DNA from 3 places in the Streptomyces sp. NPDC052301 genome. Region 2 is predicted to be linked to each of the others. Evidence: riboswitches for the same ligand, from Rfam matches in the RefSeq annotation. Region 2 holds a riboswitch; each other region holds the start of a gene.
What was found. A riboswitch is a leader RNA that binds a small molecule or an ion and turns the genes downstream of it on or off. The one in region 2 is predicted to bind cyclic di-AMP.
Positions count from the first base shown of each region.

Region 1 (3,263 bases), on a different contig from region 2:
CGCGCGATCACAGGTGAGTCGGCCAGGCAGCGTGTCCGTATTCTCTGATCATGGCACCCACCCCCGCGTACGCACTGATCGCCACCGACCTGGACGGGACGCTGCTGCGCCGCGACGACACCGTCTCCGAACGGTCCCTCGCGGCGCTCGCGCGGGTGGCGCGGGCCGGTGCACGCCACCTGGTGGTGACGGGCCGCCCGGCCCCGCGGGTACGACCCCTGCTGGCCGGCCTCGGCTGCCGGGGGCTCGCGGTGTGCGGGCAGGGCGCACAGGTCTACGACGCCGCGACCGACCGTCTGCTCTGGTCGGTGCGGCTGGACCGGGAGCTGGCCGAGACCGCGCTCGGCAAGATCGAGGCCGAGGTGGGGCAGGTCTACGCGGCCGTCGACCAGGACGGCGTGGACGGGCTGACGCTCATCGAGCCCGGGTACCGGATGCCGCACCCGACCCTGCCGGCGGTGCGGGTCGGGCGGCGCGACGACCTGTGGCGCGCGCCCATCAGCAAGGTGCTGCTGCGCCACGCCACGCTGTCCGACGACGCACTGGCGACCCTCGCGCGCGCGGTGGTGGGATCGCTGGCGACGGTCACCATGTCGGGGCCGGGAACCGTGGAACTCCAGCCGTGCGGGGTGACCAAGGCGACCGGGCTGGCGCTGGCCGCCGAGCGGCTGGGCATCGCTCCCGGTCGGGCGCTGGCCTTCGGCGACATGCCCAACGACATCCCGATGTTCGACTGGGCCGGACACGGGGTCGCCATGGCCAACGCCCACCCCGAACTCAAGGCGGTGGCCGACGAGGTCACCTCGTCGAACGAGGACGACGGCATCGCCGTCGTCCTCGAAAGACTGTTCCCGACCGACTGACCGGGATATCAGTAGGAGCCTGTGGCCATCGCCCGGCGGCACCGGTTCGGACGGCGCCGCCGCCGGTCAGTAGGCGCCGAACACGTTGTCGATCGACCCGTACCGGGCGGCCGCGTAGTTGCAGGCGGCGGTGATGTTCGCGACCGGGTCGTAGATGTTGAACGACGTTCCGGCCACGTGGTACGCGTTGAACGTCGGGTCGATGACCTGGAGCAGACCCTTGGACGGGATGCCCTTGGCGGCGTTGGAGTCCCAGAGGTTGATGGCGTTCGGGTTGCCCGAGGACTCCCGGATGATGTTGCGGTAGATGCCGTTGTAGGAGCCCGGGATGCCCTTCTCCGCCATGATCGCGAGGGACTCGCGGATCCAGCCGTCCAGGTTGTTCGGGTACCCGGCCGGGGTGGTGGAGACCGTCGTGGCGGCCGGGGTGGCGGCGGAGGCGCTGGTCGCACCGATGAGCGGCAGGGCGAGGACGGCGGCACCGGTGCCGGCGACGACGAGGGTGCGGGTGAAGCGGTTGTGCCAGGCACGGCGGTGCTGAGCGGCAGCAGGCATGGGGAAGTTCCTCTCCGTCGCCTGCGAGGTGAGCTGTCGGGTTCGGGCGGGGAGGTGCCCGGCCGTGCCTTCCGGGAAGGCACGGCTTCACCCCTAGCCGTTCCGGCGCGACGTGTGCCGTCCGGTCCGGCGCTTACCTGGGTCCCCCGCTCCTGCCGTAGGAATGAGTTCGTGGATGGGTATGCGGGCGGCGGCAGGATTCGGCGTTCCGCCCGACGGCCCGGAACGTATGCGAGAGCACATGTCCGGAACAAGTCGCGGATCCACACAACGCCCCATTTGACCTTGGTCTGTGCCGTATGGGGTACTTGATCCTTTGCGTTTGCCAAGCCTCAACTCGCCGACCGGGCAAGGAGGGAGGGGTCGCGGTGCGGGGTCGGGGGCGCCGGCGGAAGCACGTGACCCAACTCACGGAATAACGAAATGCGTCAAATCGGACATGGTGGATTCGGGCGATTTGCGCTCGGTTCGGGCGGCGGTGGAACCCATGACGAGGTGCCCGTCGTTGTCCTGGCGGGGTGCCCGTCGTCATGTCTGTCGTCGCGGCGGCCGTCATGGCGGTGGTCTCGGCCGTGCGGAGGGTGGCGTGCGCGTTACTCCGCTCGCCTCCCCGGTACGCGACAAAGCGGATGGGGTGGGGTTAAGTCGATAAATGTCCGTTCTTACCATCCGATCGCAAACATAACGGTCATGATCCGATACCGCCCAGGCTGGACCGGTGGGCGCTATCGGTGATCGAAACAGGACCGGATACGCTGACTTGAGTGAGGGCAGCGACCTATCGACAAACCGCGTAATCGCCAGCAGACACCAGCAGACAGGAGACCCCTCGTGACCGTCGTCGGGCCGTTCGGGCTGAGCGTGCGGGACCAGGCTCTGGAAGCCGATGTCCAGGCCGGATTGGCGGCTGTCGAGGAAGGCTTGCTCGAGGCCACCAAGAGCGAGGTCCCGTTCATCACGGAGGCCGCGCAGCACCTCGTACGGGCCGGCGGGAAGCGGTTCCGGCCGCTGCTCGTGATGCTCGCGGCGCAGTTCGGCGACCCCTACGCGCCGGGCGTCGTCCCGTCGGCCGTGGTCGTGGAGCTGACCCACCTCGCCACGCTGTACCACGACGACGTCATGGACGAGGCTGCCGTGCGGCGCGGCGTGGACAGCGCCAACACCCGCTGGGGCAACTCCGTCGCGGTCCTCACCGGTGACTTCCTCTTCGCCCGCGCCTCCCAGATCCTCGCCGACCTCGGCCCCGAGGCGGTCCGGGTGCAGGCCCTCGCGTTCGAGCGGCTGGTCACCGGCCAGATCCTGGAGACCGCGGGTCCCTCGGACGGCCGTGACCCGGTCGAGCACTACCTGGACGTGCTCGGTGGCAAGACGGGTTCGCTGGTGGCGGTGTCGTGCCGGTTCGGCGCGATGATGTCCGGCGCCGACGAGACGGTCGTCGACGTGCTCACCCAGTACGGTGAGCGGCTCGGGGTCGCCTTCCAGCTCGCCGACGACGTCCTGGACATCGCCTCCGACTCCCACGAGTCCGGCAAGACCCCGGGCACCGACCTGCGCGAGGGCATCCCGACCCTGCCCGTGCTCCGGCTGCGCGAGCGGGCGGCCCGGCTGGGGCTGCCCGAGGACATCGAGCTGTGCGAGCTGCTGGACTCCGACCTCAGCGACGACGCCCGGCACGCCCGGGCGCTGGCGGCGTTGCGCGACCACCCCGCGCTGGAGCAGGCCCGCCGGGACACCGTCCGGTACGCGGAGGAGGCGCGGGCCGTGCTGGCCCCGCTGCGGGAGTGCGACGCCAAGGCGGCGCTGCTGGAGCTGTGCGACGCGGTGGTGCACCGCGCCGGCTGACCA
Region 1 covers NZ_JBIUBE010000016.1:149,108-152,370, forward strand. Annotated here, with positions in the region: gene ACIHEJ_RS34320 (HAD family hydrolase) at 51-863, shown strand; gene ACIHEJ_RS34325 (transglycosylase SLT domain-containing protein) at 930-1,418, opposite strand; cyclic di-AMP (ydaO/yuaA leader) riboswitch at 1,424-1,598, opposite strand; gene ACIHEJ_RS34330 (polyprenyl synthetase family protein) at 2,250-3,260, shown strand.
Region 1: linked by a shared signal. The riboswitch ahead of ACIHEJ_RS34325 (transglycosylase SLT domain-containing protein) and the one ahead of ACIHEJ_RS06780 (C40 family peptidase) in region 2 are both predicted to bind cyclic di-AMP.

Region 2 (3,263 bases):
AGCGCGCTCACCGCCGTCTACGACACGATGCGCTACGTCACCTGCGACGTGCAGACCTACTGCCTGGGCCAGGCCGTCTCCCAGGCCGCGGTGCTGCTCGCGGCCGGCACACCGGGCAAGCGGTTCGCCCTGCCCGGCGCACGCATGGTGATCGAACAGCCCCAGCTGCCGGAGCCGGTGGAGGGCCAGCCCAGCGACCTGGTCATCCAGGCCGCGGAGTTGGTCCGCACCCGCACCCTGACCGAGGAGATGCTGGTGCGGCACACCGGGCGCACGGCGGACCAGGTGCACGGCGATCTGGAGCGTGACCTGGTCCTGGACGCGTCCGGCGCGCTGTCCTACGGCCTGGTGGACGGCGTCGTGCCCAGCCGCCGGAGCGTGCCCGGCGCGCGGGACGCGAGGTGAGCCGCCGATGCTGCCACCCGAGCTGCCCCCGCTGCCCGCTCTGACCCGTGCCGAGGGGGAACTGATCGACCGTTACCTGGAGGCCGCCGACCTGCTGGGCCGCATCAATCCGGCCCGGCACGGGGACACCTATGCCGGCCTGCGCGCGGCCCAGGCCCTGGTGCGCAAGGCGGCAGAGCTGCGTGACGCGCTCGCGCTGATGCACCGTCGGGGCGAGACGGAGCTGCACGGCGACACGCTGGCACGGGCGTTGCGGGTGCTGGACGGGGAACGCCGGACCGCGCGCGTCGCGCTCCCGCCGGACTGCGTCGGCTGATCCGGACGCCGCTCCGGCCCGGGGGGTCCGCCGCGTCGACACGAACCGTTCGGGCCGGACACGAAACGGCCCGAACGGCGTACCGCCGACCGGTGTACTTCCAGATCGTTTTCCGGGCCTCCCGAGTTGCGCTCCGCGCCGTTCCGAGATCCGCGAATCGTGGTTCCGCCCCAGGTCCGGGGCTACGACCGGCATCTGACGGCGACTCGAACACAGCCCTGTCCACCCGAACGGGTGAGTGGTGAGTAACGCCACAAATCCCCGGTTCCGTTGGGATTTTCGGACAGCTGTAGGTGAAGATCCCTGTCTGACGACAAGCCCCCGCCACAACGGCGGGGCGATCCGGGCGGACGCCGAGTCCTGCCGCCGCTCGGATAACCGGTCGACAGGAGTGGATCGGCAGGAGTGGAGGACCCAGGCAAGACGGGTCGCCGGCACGGATGTTCGTCTGCTCGTGGCAGACGGGCGGAGGTTCCGAGCGATCCTTGGGGTGAAGCCGCGGCAACGCGGCCGGGCAACTTCGCCAGCCCGAATCCGACAGGTCATCCTTCACAGGCGGCTGACGAAGGGTTGCGCATGACTGCGCTCAATCGTGTCCCGTCGCTCATGGCCCGGGCCGGTACGGCCTCGGCCCTCACCCTGGCCGCCGTGGGCGGCTCCATCGCGGTCCCGGGCCTCGCCACCGACGCCTCGGCCGCGACGCTCGCGACGAAAGCACTCCAGGTCGCGGCCTCCAAGAAGGGGTCGCCGTACCAGTACGGAGCCACCGGACCGCGCCGGTTCGACTGCTCGGGACTGACGCTCTACTCGTTCAAGAAGGCGGGCAAGACCCTGCCGCGTACCGCAGCCCAGCAGTACAACAAGACGCACCACATCTCCTCCGGCCACCGCAAGGCCGGTGACCTGGTCTTCTTCCACTCGGGTTCCAGCGTCTACCACGTCGGCATCTACGCCGGCCACAACAAGATCTGGCACGCCCCGAGGACCGGTTCCGTGGTCAGGCTCGAGAAGATCTGGACCAAGAGCGTCTGGTACGGCCGGGTCAGCTGACCCGGCGTCAGGCCAGGAGCGGCTCCAGCAGCAGGGCCGCGCCCAGCGCCGTCAGCGCCACCCCGGTGCCCGCCTGGAGCCCACGGGCGGCCCGGGGCCGGCGCAGCCATCCGCCGAGCCGGTCCACCAGCAGGGCGACCGCCTGGAACCACGCCAGGGCCAGCGCGCACACGATCAGCGCGAGCAGCAGCGTCCGGGGCAGCGCATGGCTCCCCGCGGGCACGAACTGCGGCAGCAGGCTGAGGAAGGTCAGCGAGGCCTTGGGGTTGAGTACGTTGGTGACGAAGCCCTGCCGCAGCGGGTGCGCGGTCGCGGCCGCGCTCTCCTCGGGCGTCCGGGCGGGCCGCCGCAGCGCCCACAGGGTGCGCACCCCGAGCTGCAGCACATAGGCGCCGCCCAGCAGCTGCAGCGCCCGGAACAGCGCGGGCACGGCCACCAGCACGGCCGCGACCCCGGCCACCGCCAGGGTGGTGTGCACCAGGAGGCCGCCCGCGATCCCGAGCCCGCAGACCGCGCCGGCCCGCCGGGAGACCAGCGCGTTGCGGACCACGACGGTGAAGTCGGCGCCCGGCATGGCGACGAGTCCTGCGGCGATCCCGGTGAAGGCGATGAGCTGTCCGTCCATGCGACCAGCCTGCCGCGAGGGAGCCTTCACCAGGTATTTCGAATCATCTACGTGAGCCTTAAGCATTGCTTTAGGCTGATGCCATGTACGACCCCACCCGGCTGGCCGCACTGGTGGCCGTCGCGGAGGCCGGCTCCATCACCCGGGCCGCCGACCGGCTCGGCTACACCCCGCCCGCGCTCTCCCAGCAGTTGGCGAAGCTGGAGCGGGAGGCGGGCACCGCGCTGCTCGTCCGCCACCACCGCGGGGCCCGGCTGACCGAGGCGGGCGAGGTGCTGGTGGCGCGGGCCCGCCGGGTGCTCGACGAACTGGCGCAGGCCCGGCACGAGCTGTCCCGGCTCACCGGACTCAGCGGCGGCGCGCTGCGGCTCGGGACCTTTCCGACGGCGGGGGTGCATCTGCTGCCGCCGGCGCTGAGCGCGTTCCGCCGGGCACATCCGGACGTGACGCTGTCGGTGGCGGACTACGACCCGCCGTCCGGGGTCACCGCGGTGGCGGCAGGCGAGGTGGACCTGGCGCTGACGCACACCTACCACCCGGCCGAGCCCGTCCCGGTGCCGTCCTCCGTGCGTCTGGAGCCGGTGCTGGTGGAGGAGCTGGTGCTGGTGACCGCTCCCGGGCACGCGCTGAGCACGTCGTCGTCCCGGCTGCCGCCGGCGGAGCTGGCCGGGCAGCCGCTGATCAGCATGGCGCCGCGGCATCCGGCCCGGCGGGAGATCGAGGCGCTGCTCGCCGCGTCGGGCGCCACACCGGCGCTGCTGGTGCCGACTCCCGGGTACGCGGTGGTGTGCGCGCTCGTCAGCGCGGGCCTCGGGGTGGCGGTCGTACCGGAGATGGTGGCGCGGACGGCGGCCACCCCGGTCGCTG
Region 2 covers NZ_JBIUBE010000002.1:678,408-681,670, forward strand. Annotated here, with positions in the region: gene ACIHEJ_RS06770 (ATP-dependent Clp protease proteolytic subunit) at 1-405, shown strand, start outside; gene ACIHEJ_RS06775 (hypothetical protein) at 413-721, shown strand; cyclic di-AMP (ydaO/yuaA leader) riboswitch at 1,157-1,295, shown strand; gene ACIHEJ_RS06780 (C40 family peptidase) at 1,298-1,771, shown strand; gene ACIHEJ_RS06785 (LysE family translocator) at 1,779-2,396, opposite strand; gene ACIHEJ_RS06790 (LysR family transcriptional regulator) at 2,480-3,263, shown strand, end outside.

Region 3 (3,263 bases), on a different contig from region 2:
TTGCTGGCTTCCGGCCCTGAGTTTCAGTAGCGGGGACAGGATTTGAACCTGCGACCTCTGGGTTATGAGCCCAGCGAGCTACCGAGCTGCTCCACCCCGCGTCGTTGTGTCTCAAGAGTACCCCATGCGCAGGTCGGAACGCACATCCGTGGTCCGCGGGCCCGTCGGCAGGGCCGGAGGGACGGATCATCCGGTCGGCCCACAGCGCTCGCCGCACGCTGTCCCGCCCGCAAATCTGGACGTACGTCGGACAGTGGGAGACAAGCGGTGCGCCCTGGAGAGGTGGAGGAGAACGCGTACGCCAGGGCCGGTGGCCGGCTGCCCGGCGACCCCGTGCCCGCTCCGGGCCTCGTCGACGAGCCCCCGCCCCCGCGACGCCCACGCCGCCCGGGTCCCCGCGCCCTGGCCCGCGCCCTGCCCGCCCTGCTGATCGTGAGCGGTGTCCTGTACGGCCTGCTCACCCCGAACGAGTTCACCGCCGTCCCGTTCTTCTCCGCCGCCCCGCTGATCGCCGCGCCCCTGTCGTCGCTGCGCACCACCGTGCTCACCGGCCTCGCGGCCCTCGCCGCCGGCTACGCGGTGCACGCAGGCTCGGGTGCCCACCCCGCCGTCGCCGCCGTCACCGACGTGGTCACCATCGCCACGGTCGCCCTGCTCGCCCTCGCCATCAACCGGGTGGTCCGGCTCGGCGACCGGCGGCTCGCCTCCGCCCGGGAGGTCGCCGAGGCCGCCCAGCGGGCCGTGCTGCCGGAGCCCGCCGCGCGGATCGGCGGCTTCGAGATCGCCGCCCGCTACGAGGCGGCACGGCAGGACGCGTTCATCGGCGGCGACCTGTACGCGGTGCAGGACAGCCCGTACGGCGTCCGGCTGGTCGTCGGGGACGTACGCGGCAAGGGCATGGGCGCGGTCGCCGCGATCGCCGTGGTGATCGGGGCGTTCCGGGAGGCGGCCGAGCACGAGGCCACCCTGGAGGAGGTGGCCGAGCGGCTGGAGCGGGCGCTGGCCCGGGAGGGAACGCGGCGGGAGGGCATCGACGCCTTCGAGGGGTTCACCACCGCCGTCCTCGCCGAACTCCCGCACGGCGACGGTGTCGTACGGCTCGTCAACCGGGGCCATCCACCGCCGCTGCTGCTGTACGCCGACGGCACCGTGCGCGTCCTGACCGGGCCCGAGCCCGCGCTGCCACTGGGCATGGCGGACCTCGGCAGGTGGCCCGACCGGACCCTGCAGGCGGGCTTTCCGAGCGGGGCCACGCTGCTGCTGTACACCGACGGACTGTCCGAGGCCCGGGACGGCCACGGCCGGTTCTACGACCTGGAACGTCGGCTCGACGGGCGGCCCTTCGCCGACCCTCGCGCGCTCCTCGACCGGCTCGCCACCGAGGTGCGGCGGCACTCCGGCGGCGGGATGACGGACGACATGGCGCTCCTCGCCGTGCGGCGGCCCTGAGCCGTGAGGCGACGGCGGGGATACGCCGGGAAGTGACGGCCTGTGACCGTGTGACCGCCGTGCGCATAACATCTGAGTCACCATCAAAAACACCGAGACTGCTGAACCGTGGCCAACTCGCCCGATTTGGAGGCTTCCTGACCGGTAAGTCCGCGGCCGAAAACGTTAATGATCAAGCCGAACGGCTTGGAAAGTGCCTGGCACGTCTATTAACGTTCGATAACGCAGCGCGGTCGTCCCAGCCGTCACAAGAGGCGGCTCCGTGCGCACGCGCCGAATCCTGCAAGGGAACCGGGGAACCACCACTTTGGGGTGAATCACGCGAACACCGCCGTGAACTGCTTAGAGTCCACGGCCGGTATACGCGCGTAGGAGACCTTCCTGCTCCGAACCCGTCAGCTAACCCGGTAGGCGGAGGAAGGAAAGGAGTACGCCCGCGTGGCGTCCAACCGGCCTGCCCCAGAAGCCCCGTTCGTGCCTGCGCAGCGCGAGTCCGAAACGTTCGGCTACGGCGCCTACCGCGCCGACGAGGGCCCCTGGGAGGAGTGGAACCCCACCGAGGACTCCGTCGCCCCGGTCCGCGGCCGGCACCGTGTCGCCAAGCAGCGCGGCGGCTTCGCGCGCAGCTCCACCGTCCTCGGCGTCGGCGTGATGGCCGCGGTCGGCGCGGGCGGCATGGCCAGCGCCAACACCGGCAAGCCGCCGGTCTCCATATCCCTGCCGGACCTGCCCTCCTCCGTCGACCACCTCTTCGGCAGCGACACCGCCGGCTCCTCCGACGACACGCACCAGGCCACCGCCACCGCGCTCAGCGGCGTCGGCACCACCGCCGACAGCGACAGCAGCACCGGCGCCGGCGAGGCCCTGCGCAACCGGATCATGGCCCAGGCCGAGCAGCAGCAGAGCAAGGCCGACAGCAAGGCCACCGCCGCCGCGCTCGCCGCTTCCGAGAAGCAGACCGCCGACGCCGCCGCCAAGGCGGAGAAGGAGGCCGCCGCCAAGGCCGCCTCCGCCAAGGAGAAGGCCGAGGCCGACGCCAAGAAGGCCGCCGAGGCCGAGCGGCTGGCCGAGCTGGCCAAGCAGTACACGCTGCCGGTCGTCTCGTACACGCTCACCGGCACCTTCGGCCAGCCCGGCTCCATGTGGTCCTCCGGCTACCACACCGGCCTCGACTTCGCCGCCCCCACCGGCACCCTCATCAAGGCCATCCACAGCGGCACGGTCACCCAGGCCGGCTGGGCCGGCGCCTACGGTTACCGCACGGTCCTCACCCTGGACGACGGCACCGAGCTGTGGTTCTGCCACCAGTCCTCGATCAACGTCTCGGTCGGCCAGAAGGTCTCCACCGGCGACGTCATCGGCCGGGTCGGCGCCACCGGCAACGTCACCGGCCCGCACCTGCACCTCGAGGTGCACCCGAACGGCCAGGCCACCGCCGTCGACCCGGCGCCCTGGCTGCGGTCCAAGGGCCTCACCCCCTGAGCGTGTCGTCCTCGTGAACAGGCGCCTGCGGCGGAATGCGATCATCCACCGCCGGCGTTGACATCGAGCATGACTTCTCTGCGCACACTCGGCTCCTCCGACCTCGAGGTCTTCCCGCTCTCCCTCGGCGGCAACGTCTTCGGCTGGACCGCCGACGAGGAGACCTCCTTCGCCGTCCTGGACGCCTACACGGCCGCCGGCGGCAACTTCATCGACACCGCCGACGCCTACTCCGCCTGGGTCGAGGGCAACAAGGGCGGCGAGTCCGAGACGATCATCGGCAAGTGGGTCAAGGCCCGGGGCAACCGCGACGACGTCGTCATCGCCACCAA
Region 3 covers NZ_JBIUBE010000020.1:100,634-103,896, forward strand. Annotated here, with positions in the region: tRNA gene ACIHEJ_RS37180 (tRNA-Met) at 28-101, opposite strand; gene ACIHEJ_RS37185 (PP2C family protein-serine/threonine phosphatase) at 268-1,449, shown strand; cyclic di-AMP (ydaO/yuaA leader) riboswitch at 1,711-1,880, shown strand; gene ACIHEJ_RS37190 (M23 family metallopeptidase) at 1,888-2,931, shown strand; gene ACIHEJ_RS37195 (aldo/keto reductase) at 3,001-3,263, shown strand, end outside.
Region 3: linked by a shared signal. The riboswitch ahead of ACIHEJ_RS37190 (M23 family metallopeptidase) and the one ahead of ACIHEJ_RS06780 (C40 family peptidase) in region 2 are both predicted to bind cyclic di-AMP.